DNA from 4 places in the Enterococcus silesiacus genome. Region 2 is predicted to be linked to each of the others. Evidence: riboswitches for the same ligand, from Rfam matches in the RefSeq annotation. Region 2 holds a riboswitch; each other region holds the start of a gene.
What was found. A riboswitch is a leader RNA that binds a small molecule or an ion and turns the genes downstream of it on or off. The one in region 2 is predicted to bind magnesium.

Region 1 (3,628 bases), on a different contig from region 2:
GTAACGAAATTTCATTGTTTACTAATTCTTGTTCTGAAATAAATTGAGCCGTTTCAATTGGATCGATCATTTCATTAAAATAAAGATTGATGCCGCCAGGTAAATAACCGATCGTTCGCTGTTTATCGATCAATTGAATTTCAGCTTTTGGATGTTTTTTTCTGATCGCTAAAGCAGCTGATACTCCAGCAAATGAAGCCCCAATAATCACTACTTTCATAGTAAAAACCTTCCTTCTAACAAAGTAAACCGTTTTCTTAAAGAATAGCATACACATGCTCTTATCGCATAGAAATAAGCTGATTTGTTTACCTGTCTACAAAAAAATGATCTACCTACTCAGTATAAAATGAGTAAGCAGATCATCAGTCTACTATTAATTATCTTTCATAAAATCCTGAATTGCTTCAGCATTCTGTTGTTCATCAAGTTCGATGACACTTCCAGATTCTGTGTAATCATTAAAGTTCCATGATCCTTCTACCGGAACAGATAACGATTTTAATGGCTTCACGTTTCCAGAAAGGAAATCTTTCGCCAAATCAATCAATAAACTGGTTGGCACATTTGTATCGATTTTTCCAACCATTTTCCCTGCAACCTGAGGCAATTCCCAGACTGGAATCAAATCTTTAGACTGCTCAACTAAAGCATCCATTACTTGCTGTTGCCGTCTGATTCGACCAAAATCGCCTTCTTCATCCATTCTAAAACGAGCATACTGCAATAGGCTGTTACCATGCAAAGTTTGTTTTCCTTTTAGAATATCCACACCATCTAAGTTGATATCTTTTTCGGAATCGATCGTGACCCCTTTGGGATAAAGTTCATCGATAATATCACTGAACTCTTTAAAATCCATCACGACATAATAATTGATTGGTAAATCAAAATTCGTTTTCAGTACATCTTTAGTCATTTGTGCGCCGCCATATGCGTAGGCTGCGTTTATTTTATCTAGTCCGCCATCAGGAAATGTGACATAACTGTCTCTCATAATCGAAATCAATTTAGGCTGTTTGGTTTTCCCATCATAGTGCGCAACCATTAACGTATCTGAACGCCCTTGATCTTCATCATCATCTCTAGAGTCATTCCCTACAACCATGACCGTCAATTCTTTATCACTCGTTTGTTCATCACCAGTAAAGTTTTGATTCTTATTAGGAAGTTTTGATTCACTCTCTTCTTTGGCCGTTTGAAATGAAATAGCCGCATAACAGCCAACACTCACAGCCACCAGGAGAATCGTTAACAAGGTAATAATCATTATTTTTACAGATTTTTTCATTATTTATTCCTTTCTACACATAAAAGTTGGGTAGGTTACTCTAGCCCTTGAAACTAGGTAATTTCAAGGTTTCCTTGGATAAAAGAAAAATCCCTCACCAAGAACACTCAGCGAAGGGATTAGATTACAGGGTTAAATTTATGACATCTGCCATTTATTTTCAACTTACCTTGATCTTCTCTTCGTTGAGTTTTAGCACTATATAACGTAAAAAGCATTGCCTTTAGCTACTTTGAAAAACGCCTTAATTCGACGAATTTTGTCCTACCCGTACCTGTCTTTCGACATTTCTGAGCAGTAGCCTATGTTTATATAGGAGCCTCACCTAACAAGTATTTAATTCATTTTAAACTATAAGCGTATCGAATCACAAAGTCAAATTAAATTTTATCGAAACGATTCGCTTGACCAACTATGTTATTAAACAAAAATGACGCTACATTTAGCACTGCTGTGGCTACTTCAAACAATAACAAGACTTTTAACCTAAACAAATCTTTATACTTTCTTAAAACATCTATTTTAGATCAATTATCATGTTTAGATAGACATTCACCGCATTATCTGTTTCAATGTTTAAAAGACAAAGCACTTGGAGGTCACCCATGGAAAATTTTTTAGAAAAACAACAGGAATTTTTTTTCAATTTTTTGACTGATAGTATTGATAACTTTCTATTGGAGCAAACGGATGAAACATTTTATGCCTTTGCATTAGACTGTAATATTCATGAAGAAGGAGAAATAAACCTTTGTATCAACTCGGTCGATCTTTGGCAAGAAACAACGAATTATTATACAAATAAAGGCTCTAATGAATCCCAACTAAACGACATGAAATATAACGCTCGTGACTGGGATGAAGATCAACGGATCGCTTCACTTCATTTATTTGATGATTGGGTGGAAGACGATCAAGATATTGAGACTGTTCTTGAATGGCTTTGCCAACAAATCGTCCTCTTAACTGATAGCGAAACGTTTGAACGAATCAAGAAAACAGAAGACTTCAAGTTATTTGTTTACGATCATAACGAAAACAGCTCTGACTCACAAGAACGGTTTGAAAAGCTATCTACATCAGACTATTTTCAAGTAGACTAACCATAAAAATAAATTTTATGAGTTTTTCCCTCCTATTAACTGGCAGTTTTGTTTATAAAAAGCAGTGGCTGTGAAACAAAAATTCACTTTTGTTTCACAGCCTAAACTTAACCTGTTCTTTTGATCTTCTAAAAACTAAAAGCTAATTCTTCAATCTTAAAAAGAGTCACTAGAAGTTCATTGACTTTTTCTGCTAATTTATTTTCATCGATAATCTGATCTTTTGTTTCTATTTTTGCTGTATCATTTGAATAGGTCAGAAAATCATATTCTTCTTTAAGTGTCACTTGGTAATTTTCTTTTTTGTATAGTGTATAGTCATCAATAACATCCATCTCATATTCTCGTTTATAGCCATTTTTTAAAACAATCGCTGTTATCAAAGAATTGACAGTCAATGTTTCTAACGGAATCATTTGATCCTCGATCATCAACATATAATTTTCATCCTCAATAATTCCACAAGCATTACAGCCTCCATCTAATAAATTAACTGTTTTAGTAATTGTCGCTTTTTTCATTAGTACAGATCCTTTCTGATACTTTCATCATGTCTCATCCCATTATATCAAAAATCAGACTTCATAAAAAATATATTTTCTTTAGATAAATGCTTCCAATTATTAATATATTTTAAACATTATGAGAAATCACTCATATATATTTACTTTATATTTAGTTTGGATAATAATATAAGTAAGCTACTATTTATAAAACAGTAGTAAAAAAGAGGAGGTATTTTTTTATGAAACTTTTTAAAGGTATGATGGTTGCAGGTTTAGCAATCAGTTTATGTTCCGCTAGTTTGGCAGTGGTGTCAAGCCCAGCAGACGCAGCAACGGTGGTAGAATCAAATTACAATAAGACAATCACTTTATTTAATAAAGCAGATATCTTAGAGTACACTGGTTTATCATTAACTAGTTCAAATGTATCATCAGTTTACAATGAATTAGTTAAAGCAAGCACATGGGAAGCAGCTGGTTATAGTTCATCAGAAGCAGCTGTGATTGCAAGAGATTTCGGTAGAAACTACTACAAATCAGTAAACTTGTTACAAAAAATGACGTATCAAAAAGATTTACACCTTAAAGTTATCTTAATTACAAAAGGATATGTAAAAGCAGAATTTGGTTTACAATCTTACTATGTACCAGAAACTGAAACACCTGAAATTGACGTTCCTGAAGTTGATGTACCAGAAGTTGAGGTGCCTGAAACTGAAACACCAGAA
Region 2 (3,628 bases):
TTGAGTCAGTGTACCTGTTTTGTCTGTGCATAAAATATCGATTGCACCGAAGTTCTGAATTGCATTTAAGTTTTTAATAATAGTTCCCTTTTTCGCCATACTTGACGCACCTTTTACAAGATTGGTCGTGACGATCATCGGCAACATTTCTGGTGTTAAACCAACCGCGACAGACAAACCAAAAAGAAAGGCTTCAAACCAATCACCTTTTGTTAAGCCATTGATCAAAAATACTGCAGGTGCCATCACTAACATAAACCGAATCAATAACCACGATGTTCTGCTAATCCCTACTTCAAAATTTGTTTGAGGATTTTTATCAGAAACATCTCGCGCTACTTTCCCGAAAAGTGTACCTTCTCCCACTGAAACTACAATTCCTTCGGCGCTACCACTGATGACATTACTGCCCATAAATACAATGTTTTCATATTCTGTTTCAACACTGTTCACCTTTAGTTTATAGTCTGCTCTTTTTTCTACTGGATAACTTTCACCTGTCATAGCTGATTGAGAAACAAATAAATCTTTGGTTTTCATTAATCGTATATCTGCCGGAATCATATCTCCTGCTGACAATTTTACGATATCTCCGCAAACAATTTCTTCTATGGGAAGTTCTACTGTTTTTTTTCTGCGAACGACAGTTGCTGTAACTTTTACTAAATTATTCAATTTTTCTGCTGCTTGATTTGATTTAACCGATTGAATCAGGGTCATTGTTCCACTGATCAAGACCATCGCTAAAATAATCAAAACACCAACAAGATCACGATCCTCAGGCGCTGCAATCACATAATCAGTGATGAACGAAATGATTGCTAATGTAAGGAGGACAATCGTAAAAGGGGTAAAATATGCTTTGATTATCTCAACAATCAATGGTGTTTTTTTACCATGTGTAATGATATTTTCTCCGTACTTTTCTCTTGATAGGATGGCTTGCTGATGCGTTAGTCCTCCTTTAGAAGATTTAAAATACGTTATGATATTTTCAATTGAGTTTCTTGCAAAATATTCATACGATTGATTGCTCTTTTTTGATACTAATTCTCTTTTCTCCATTTGTTTCTCCTTCTTTCTAAAACTCTGATTATTGAAATCAAAAACGATTGTCAGAACACAATCATTCATTTGATTTCAATGATATTGTATTTTTTAGGGAACGGACTCATGGAAAAAGAGAGGCTGTTATCGGAGGAAGTTACTTGACTATACTAGAAACAAATAGACAATAGTATTCACATATCTTTAACAACGGTTTCTTTTTACATAAGTCCTTGATCATCTGACTACTGTCATCCATTTGTTTCCATCTCCTTTAGCGTTATATGTTTAATAATTCCAAGCTTGCCTATATTATTTTTAGCGTAAAACCTTTTCTCGAATTTTTTTAAAATCACTTGTCCATCTGAATACGCACACCCGACACTTTGATACCCAAAATGATCATAAAAACCCCAAGCTTGCTTACGTCCAGTTAAAAATACAGATTGAAAGTTCATCAGCTCTGCAATTCTTTCAGCAGATTCAAGCAATTTTTTTCCTAGGCCAAACCCTTGATAGCTTTCATCGATAGCCACTTGTTTGATTTGAGCTGCTGTTTGAGTTTTCATTGAAAGAAGTAATGTTCCCACCACTCTTCCATCAATCATCGCTGCCATATGGATGTCCTTTTTTTCATTTAAGGGTAAGTCATTAATCCAAGCTTTACCTGCACTTGTTTTTAGCAACTGGTTTCTTAACTTTATTCCTGCCCAATATTCTTCACTATTCCAATTTACGATTTTCACCATCGCTGCTTTACCATGTTGATTCCTCCATTCTTTTAGTTATTCATTTGATTAATCTCGATGATTTCTGAAAGCTGAGATAATTCTGAAATGATCGTATTGACAGCAAGTGTGCCATTTCTTGTCGCTTCGATTTCCAAAAATAGTCGGACTTTTTTTCCTGCTAGGTCTGTACAAGAAAACTTAGTAAATGTTAAACAATATTTATCTAACAATTGGATGATTTCTGTTCTAAGCATGACCTCACAAGTATTACTCGCAATCACTGAAAGATAATGGATCGACTCTATTTGTTTGTCTTCTCTTTGAACCGTGTAATCATCTATTTTGAGAGATAAATTTCTTAACAGGATATTGACTAACATTAAAACAACCGCACAAAGGACTCCTTCAATCACAAACCCAGCTCCAATCATGCTACCAACTGCTGCTGAACACCATAAAGTTGCCGCTGTATTGATACCTGTCACACTAAACCCTTCTCTTAAAATCACTCCCCCAGCAAGAAAACCGATCCCACTAACTACTTGTGCTGCTATTCTTGTCGGACTACTATCGTCTTGGATCAATGTAGACAATGAGACAAATTGACACGAACCAAATGTCACTAAAGTCATCGTTCTCATACCAGCTAATTTTTTCCGCCATTGTCTTTCTGCTCCAATAATCATTCCGGCAAAAATACTAGCAATAATACTGATTAAAAATGCATAAGTTTGCTCCTTTCTTAGATTTGCTTGTTGGATGTTAGGCTTTTTGGTCTTATCTTTCGTGGCTTACTAAGGAATGCTCACTATCTGCTTCATCATTTTGGAGAAATTTGTTGTTTCTTTTAATGGATTACTTCTCTCCCTTTGGTCGCCAAATACTGTTCATCATCTACTCTGGTCCTTGTTTAATCATAGTGGGTCTATTCTTAAAGCTTTTAGAATTTGATACAGTCGTAACGAATTATGGTGATTCAGGACTAAGGTTACTTCTCTCCCTTTGGTCGCCAAGTACTGTTCATCATCTACTCTGGCCCTTGTTTAATCATAGTGGGTCTATTCTTAAAGCTTTTAGAATTTGATACAGTCGTAACGAATTATGGTGATTCAGGACTAAGGTTACTTCTCTCCCTTTGGTCGCCAAGTACTGTTCATCATCTACTCTGGCGAAGCCAATCGTAGTGATTCACAGCAAAAACCTTCCGCCAAAACTCAGCGGAAGGTCATAAATAGGCGCACAAAAAAAAGCCTGCATGATCTAGTCGTTGAGTTTTGGCACTATACAACGTAAAAAGCAGAGCTTTTAGCTACCTTATGAAAAGCCTTGTAATCGACAATCCCTGTTCTACCCATTGGCATCTCTCGATGTTTTTGGGCAGTAGCCTGTGTTTGTATAGGAGCCTCACCTAACAAATCTATTTAGTTATCTTACAGGTGAAACTATACCATCATTTTAAAATGACTGTCAACACTTTTATTTAAATTTTATTTTTTAATCATTTCAAATATCAAAAAAACAGACACTAAAAACGTATGTTTTTTTACGTTTTCAGTCATCTGTTTTTTTAAATTTTTTATTAAATTTTTTCTACTTTCACAACTGAATTACCAGCAACTTGTGGTGGGATCGACATCGTCATAGCAGGTAAATCAACCAAAGTAAATTGGACCTTATCCCCTGCTTTCAAATTTTCTTCTGTAACATCATCAGCTAATTGGTTTGTTGAGACATTTAAAATAACTCCCTCATTTTTCATCATACCAAGGATTTTTTCGGGATCTTCAATTGCTTTGACCTCATTTAAAACCAAGCGAATCGATTGATCCACCGTTTCGTTTTTCTTCGCA
Region 3 (3,628 bases), on a different contig from region 2:
TAGCATCATTTGATCCAGCGTCATATCCGTTTGTCCATTTTCCCCAATTACATCAAGCAACTCTTGGTAACGAAGGACATTTTTCACAGAAGTTAATTCTTTAGTAAGCTGAATCGTTACCTCACGCTGTCTTTTTTGTCTGCCATAATCACCTAGTGGATCTTCATAGCGCATTCGTGCATATTGTAACGTTTCCCAACCACCTAAATGTTGCTTTCCTTTTGGATAATGAATCCCTTCGGCGTCAAATTCAAAATCATTATTCACTGTCACACCACCGACAGCATCACTCAAAGCCGCTAAACCGTCCATATTAATGACAAAATAATGATTGATTGGAATCTCTAAATAATGCTCGACGGTTTCGATCATCATCTCATCGCCACCGAAAGAATGTGCGTGATTGATTTTGTCATAAACGCCATCTTTACCGATAATCTCTACATATGCATCTCGTGGAATACTAGTAATCGTTGTTTTCTTCAATTGATTATTGACAGTTGCGACCATTATCGTGTTTGCTCGAAAATCTGTTTTTCGCTTTGAATCATTTGCAATACCTAAAAGTAAAAAACTAACTGGCTCACTCTTGCCTAGCTCTACAGATTTGGTTTCTCGATTTAGTGGTTGATACATTTTATCCGCTGTCTGTTGAACGTTTTTGAACACGTTGGCACCATATACTGAGGCCCCGGCAACGATTAGTAAAAGGAACGTTAAAAATCCTAAAATTGTTTTCTGAATAAATCTTTTTTTAGAATCCGTTGTTGCAAATTTTCTGCTTAGATAAAATCTTTGCAGGCAAATATATGAAAGACTTACCCAAGCATAACTTAAAAGAAAACCGCCAATTACATCACTAGGATAATGCACTCTTAAATAAATTCGACTTAAACCTATCACAAGAGCATAAATGATCAGTCCATTTTTTAATAATCGATAATTTGGGGATTTTGTTTTGTAAATCGCTTGGACACTCAACAGAATCGAACATACCAAGCACATCGCCAAAAGAGAATGCCCGCTTGGAAAACTATAGGACGTTTTTTCAACCAATTGTGTGACATTGGGTCTTGTTCGGGCAACCAGATGTTTGATAATAAAACCTAAAGCACTGACAACTAAGACATTGCTGCTCATCCAAATTGCCAACAATTTATGTTTATTTCGCCATAAACCAAATGAAACGAGCAAACTTATGATAAAAACAGGAACAATCGTTGCAATTTTAGCAAAGACGATCACAAAATCAGTGATTCGCTCATTGGGTTTCCAATCAAATCGATAAATCGCAGCATCTAAATTGTTAAACCATGAGACATTTTTTACCACTAATAAGGTTAGTACTGAAAAGAATACAATGCTTAATATAGTAGGCGTAAATGTTTTTTCTTTCAATTTATTCATGTAATAAATCCCTTCAATCTTATATTCAATCTGATCATAAGCTCACAATTAGTCTACTTGAATATCTAGCAACAATAGTGATAAAGTAAAAACCGCTGGAACTTATTCTCCCAATAAATAGCAGCGAAGTATTCAGCGATTATTTCCGTCAAAGAGCACTCCTAAAAAACGCAGGCAGATAACTAAGACGTTAAAAATGAAGGAAATAGACAGGCTATTTACTAAAATAAAAAAAGTCAAACATTTTTTCCTAAGACGTTTGACTTTCAATCAATCTCATCGTCTGAGTTTTAGCACTATACAACGTAAAGAAAAATTCTTAGCTATTTTATGAAAAGCCTTAATTCGACAATTCTTGTTTTACACATTGGCGTCTTTCGACGTTTCTGCGCAATAGCCTATGTTTGTATAGGAGCCTCACCTAACAAGGTTATTTATCTATTTATTTTGTATAAAGAATACCGCTGGAAAGAGTTTTATTCAAGTTATTTTAAGCGTCTTTATTTTTTCTTAATTTAAAATTAAGTAAATTTATGGCACCATTTTTTTGAGTAAAGAAAAAAGCACTCATCAAAATAATTTTGACAAGCGCTTCTTTTAACTATTTGTTACTCGTCTAACTCTTCAAACTGAGAGTTATAAAGTGACGCATAGTAACCACCTTCAGCAAGTAATTCTTCATGTGTTCCTTGTTCTTTGATATCGCCATCTTGCATATACAAAATCTTATCTGCATCTTTGATCGTTGATAAACGGTGAGCGATAACAAATGACGTACGACCAGCCATTAAGTTATTCATGGCCCCTTGGATCAAACCTTCTGTTCTTGTATCAACAGATGATGTTGCTTCATCAAGAATCAAAATCGGTTTGTCCGCTAAAATAGCACGAGCAATGGTTAACAATTGTTTTTGACCTTGGGAAATATTTGACGATTCTTCATTTAATTCCATGTTATAGCCGCCAGGTAATGTTTGGATAAAGTGGTGAACATGAGCGGCTTTAGCCGCTTCATAAACTTCTTCATCCGTGGCATCTAAACGACCATAACGTAAGTTTTCCATAATGGTTCCTTTAAATAACCAAGTATCTTGTAAAACCATCCCAATATTTTTACGTAAATCTGCACGGTTAAAGTCTTTGATATTATGACCATCGATTTTAATTGCACCCGAAGTCACATCGTAAAAACGCATCAATAGTTTAACCATTGTTGTTTTACCTGCACCAGTTGGTCCAACGATTGCCACTGTTTGGCCTGGATCAACATGTGAACTGAAATCATTGATAATGATTTTATCTGGCGTATAACCAAAACGAACATGTTCAAAGTCGACCATTCCTTTGGCTTTATCGATTTTAACTGGATTTGGTACTGTTTGCGCTTCTTCGTCCTCTTCAAGGAATTCAAAGACACGTTCAGCCGCTGCTGCCATTGATTGAAGTAAGTTAGATACTTGAGCCAATTGCGCAATAGGTTGTGTTAAGTTACGAACGTATTGGATAAACGCTTGGATATCTCCAACTGTAATCGTTCCGTTATAAGCTAAAATCCCACCAAAAATTGCTACCGCAACATACCCTAAATTTCCAACAAAGTTCATGATCGGTTGCATCAAACCAGAAAGAAATTGTGATTTCCAAGCTGATTTAAATAAAACATCATTTTGTGTTTTAAATTCTTCAAGAGAGTTTTCTTCATCATTGAATAAACGTACGATATTGTATCCGCCGATTGTTTCTTCGACTTTACCATTAATCACCCCAAGATATTCTTGTTGTGTTTTAAAGTATTTTTGCGAATTTTTCACAACAATTAAAATCAAGATCATTGAAATCGGTACGATCAAAATAGCAATCCCTGTCATTTGCACGGAAATTGATAGCATCATCACGATAACCCCAATGATGGTAAAGACTGATGTAATCAATTGTGTGATTGATTGGTTTAGGGATTGCCCTAAGGTATCGACGTCGTTGGTGATCCGAGATAACACTTCACCTGTGGTCCGACTTTCAAAATAATTCATCGGCATACGATTGATTTTTTCTGAAATTTCTTTACGCATACGATACGTGATTTTTTGCGAAATCGTCGACATGATCCAACCTTGTATGATTCCGAAGGCTGAAGCCACTAAGTAAAGTCCTAGCATGAAGATTAAGATTCCACCGATTTTATTGAAATCAATACCGCCAGTTCCTTGGTATTTTTTAATCA
Region 4 (3,628 bases), on a different contig from region 2:
TCCATCCCCCAAGGCAAAAGCTCCCTTAAGAAACGGTTGTAAATGTTCCTCGAAATTATGCCCTGGATAAACCGCATATTTCCCATAACCATAATGACCATCACGCCCCGCTTCGCCACTGCCTCCACCTGGCCAATGTTTGACCATCGCATTTACACTTTCTAGTCCCCAGCCGCCTTTTTCATGGTGAGTCGTTTGAAATCCGTCACAATAAGCTTTAGCTAATGCTGTCACTAATTTCACCCCTTCGCCAAAGGTTCCTGAAAAACGCATCCAGCGCGGTTCTGTCGCTAAATCAATTTGTGGTGATAAGGCTGTCGTAATCCCTAACGCTCGATACTCCTTACTAGCAATTTCTCCAAATTGCCTAACCAATTCAGGATCAAACGCCGCAGCCAAGCCTAATTGTTCTGGCCATTTTGAAATATCCCCGCCAGCACCTGCATTAAACTCTGTATCTGCATTTGTGCTGTGTCTCGGATCAGAACTAACATTTACCGGTATACCTAAATCTAAGCTTTCTGCCATGGCTTGTAAATTATTGGTCCATTCCGCAGCGATTTTGGGAGAGTCGACTATTGTTAATAACACATGACGGATATGATCCTCTTTTAAAAACTCTTTTTGCTGATCCGTCAACTTGGCAAGCGAACCATTGTATTCGTCTAACGTTTTTCCGTTATATGTTCCAGAAAACATCTTAACAAAATGATTTTGCTTTTTAGAAACAGTTTGGTGCCTGCTGTACAGCATTAAACCTGCAATTTGTTCAACAGATAATTTCATTACTAGGTCTTCTATTCTTTCTTCAAGCGGTAAACGCCAATCTTCATATGGATCTAACACCCCATTTTGATTCAAATCCTTAAACGCAAAACCATCTTTTTCAATCAGAGAAACACCAGAATTTTCAGCATAGCCAAGGGTTGCCCCATTTTCATTTTCAACAAGTATCCAATTTCCTTGAGACGTTTTTTTATAGCTCATTTCATTTCCTCCCATTTCTGCGTTAAAGTAAACGCATACTTTTCCTCTTCTATCTTACAATGTTTTGCAACTAGAAGCGATAGTCATTTTTGATTTAGAGATTTTTTACTTACTTAAGAAAGGGTAAAGAAAATTTCCCGTGCTATTTGTTTAATAAATTGGCGATTCTTGGTAGAAGCCTCTAGCAGATAGATGCCTTCCATTAAAATAGCACTGATTCTTTATTTCGAGCAGTTATATTATAAAAAAATTAACATTTATCGCATTGACTTAAATGCAGTTATTCACTATATTTAAGGCGATCTGAATAACTTGTTAGGTGAGGCTCCTATGGAAACACAGGCTACTGCTCAAAAATGTCGAAAGACAGGAATGGGTAGGACAGGAATTGTCGAATTAAGGCTTTTCACAAAGTAGCTAAAAGCTCTGCTTTTTACGTTTCATAGTGCTAAAACTCAACGATGAGAATGATGAAAAGCTCTATTTGTGCTGAATTCAATCCCCCTTCGCTGAGTTATTTAGGCGAAGTTTTTTTGTATTGATCAATAATGTTGTCAGCTTTAACTATCTAGGAGGTGAAAAAAATAGAAACAAAGAAATCTTACCGGAGAGACGCTGATTTTCTTTGTCGTTATGAAGCTTACTTCATCATTAGCCCAAGCAAAAAGAACTTTTTATACCACTATCAAAGTCGATTCCTAATGCAAACTTTATTTGATGATCAATTAAAATGATTAGCGAGGAAGAGAACATGAAGCACCCAAAAAAATTATCTAAACTACACTATTTAGACTTTTATATTTTGATTCCTTATTTGATTCTTTGTATCGTGGGTATTTTAATGGTCTATAGCTCTAGCTCTTACCATTTACTTGATAGTGAGCTTGGAACTGCCAGTAAAGCGATCAAGCAAACGACCTATTTTGCTTTCAGTCTAGTCTGTATGAGTTTTGTTTACCGAATCAATCTCACTATTTTTCGTAAACCAAAAATAATGCATTTTATACTTATCTTGACCTTTCTTACGCTTATCGCGTTGCCGTTAATTGGGACAAGTGTTGGAGGTGCAAAACGTTGGATCAACCTAGGTGTGCTTTTATTTCAACCATCTGAATTAGTTCCTCTTGTGCTAGTGCTTTATCTAGCTGCAAACTTAGCTAAAAATGACACGTTAGTACCCTTTTCTTTTAAACATCATAGGAACTCACTATTAATTTCAGTCTTCTTTATGTTTTTGGTCGCGCTTCAACCGAACATCGCTGGAGCATCAATGATTTTTATTTTGGTTTTCGTATTATTTTTATCAAGCGGACTCTCTCCTTGGTTTATGTCATTAGCCTTGATTGGCTTTGTTGTCATAAAACGATTGGGTACGATGCTATTATTGTCACTTCCAACTAACTGGATGCCGCAAAAGTTTAGTTATCTAGTCACGCGGTTTGAAGTCATGCAAAACCCCTTTATTGATCCAACCGGTAAAGGATTCCAAACCTCAAATGCCTATTATGCAATGCATAACGGTGGATTTTTCGGCCGTGGTTTAGGCAACAGTATTCAGAAAAAAGGATTTTTACCAGCAGCAGATACAGATTTTATTTTTGCCATTTGCATTGAGGAATTAGGGTTGCTTTTTTCTTTAGGTATTTTATTTTTGGTCTTTTCGATTGTCGGACGCCTATTTTTATTGGCAATAAAATCAAAATCACTCTATTACTCTTATCTTTACATCGGTTGCGGAATGTTGCTTTGTCTGCAAGTCGCTGTAAATGTCGGTAGCCTCTTAGGTTATATTCCCATGACAGGCTTAACGTTTCCATTTATTAGTTACGGTGGCTCTAGTTTATTAATACTAAGTGTCACGCTTGGTATTGCCTTGAATGCTCGCGGCACCGAAATAAGAGAAAGCGTTTGGCTAGGAGGGATGGTATGAGAAAAAGCGTTATTTCAAAAAATGAAGCAGTGAATTATGCTCTACTCTTACCTGTTTTCCTGTTGATACTCGTTGGATTCATCGCTCAATATGGTGCATTTAATGCGGATCCGGCAGTTGAGTCAATTACACCTTTATTGAAAAAACAGCTTTTGTGGGCTCTTTTAGGAATCGGTGCAATGTTTGCTACGATGGTCATTCCAATAAAATATTTATGGAAAGCAACACCTGTACTTTACGGCTTATCCCTGTTTTTGATGGGATTACTTGTGAAATTCCACGATCCTGTTATGGCAGCAGCAACTGGAACAAAGCGTTGGCTTCGTTTAGGACCGTTTTCCTTTCAGCCTTCAGAATTTATGAAGCTTGGCTATATTTTAATGTTAGCTTATATCGTAACGAGAAGAAGACAAAAATCTTCAATCGCTTCGACTTTAAAAGAGGATTTTCGATTGTTGGGTGAATTATCTCTTGTCAGTCTACCTGTTCTAGCGTTAATGTTTTATCAAAAAGATTTTGGAACAAGTTTAGTCTTTATTTCAATTTTCCTAGGTATAGTACTGGTTTCAGGTTGTTCTTGGAAAATTTTAGCCGTCGGTTTTAGCCTTTTAGGTGTGCTTGGCGTGAGTGGTATTTTATTAGTTTTAACTGAACAAGGGCAAAAAATCCTTTCCTTTTTTCATTTCCAACCTTATCAATTTAATCGAATCC

Region 1: linked by a shared signal. The riboswitch ahead of RV15_RS08110 (LCP family protein) and the one ahead of RV15_RS13380 (MgtC/SapB family protein) in region 2 are both predicted to bind magnesium.
Region 3: linked by a shared signal. The riboswitch ahead of RV15_RS09300 (phosphatase PAP2/LCP family protein) and the one ahead of RV15_RS13380 (MgtC/SapB family protein) in region 2 are both predicted to bind magnesium.
Region 4: linked by a shared signal. The riboswitch ahead of RV15_RS02045 (FtsW/RodA/SpoVE family cell cycle protein) and the one ahead of RV15_RS13380 (MgtC/SapB family protein) in region 2 are both predicted to bind magnesium.

What each region holds. Positions count from the first base shown of each region.
Region 1 is NZ_JXLC01000009.1:91,287-94,914, forward strand. It holds gene RV15_RS08105 (FAD-dependent oxidoreductase) at 1-220, opposite strand, end outside; gene RV15_RS08110 (LCP family protein) at 377-1,291, opposite strand; M-box (ykoK) riboswitch at 1,463-1,631, opposite strand; gene RV15_RS08115 (DUF4303 domain-containing protein) at 1,897-2,394, shown strand; gene RV15_RS08120 (DUF4809 family protein) at 2,523-2,915, opposite strand; gene RV15_RS08125 (YusW family protein) at 3,140-3,628, shown strand, end outside.
Region 2 is NZ_JXLC01000021.1:18,669-22,296, forward strand. It holds gene mgtA (magnesium-translocating P-type ATPase) at 1-1,134, opposite strand, end outside; gene RV15_RS13375 (GNAT family N-acetyltransferase) at 1,299-1,796, opposite strand; gene RV15_RS13380 (MgtC/SapB family protein) at 1,829-2,539, opposite strand; M-box (ykoK) riboswitch at 3,031-3,201, opposite strand; gene RV15_RS13385 (hypothetical protein) at 3,358-3,628, opposite strand, start outside.
Region 3 is NZ_JXLC01000011.1:100,904-104,531, reverse strand. It holds gene RV15_RS09300 (phosphatase PAP2/LCP family protein) at 1-1,407, opposite strand, end outside; M-box (ykoK) riboswitch at 1,676-1,843, opposite strand; gene RV15_RS09295 (ABC transporter ATP-binding protein) at 2,016-3,628, opposite strand, start outside.
Region 4 is NZ_JXLC01000002.1:179,682-183,309, reverse strand. It holds gene RV15_RS02050 (glycoside hydrolase family 3 protein) at 1-987, opposite strand, end outside; M-box (ykoK) riboswitch at 1,292-1,461, shown strand; gene RV15_RS02045 (FtsW/RodA/SpoVE family cell cycle protein) at 1,739-2,917, shown strand; gene RV15_RS02040 (FtsW/RodA/SpoVE family cell cycle protein) at 2,914-3,628, shown strand, end outside.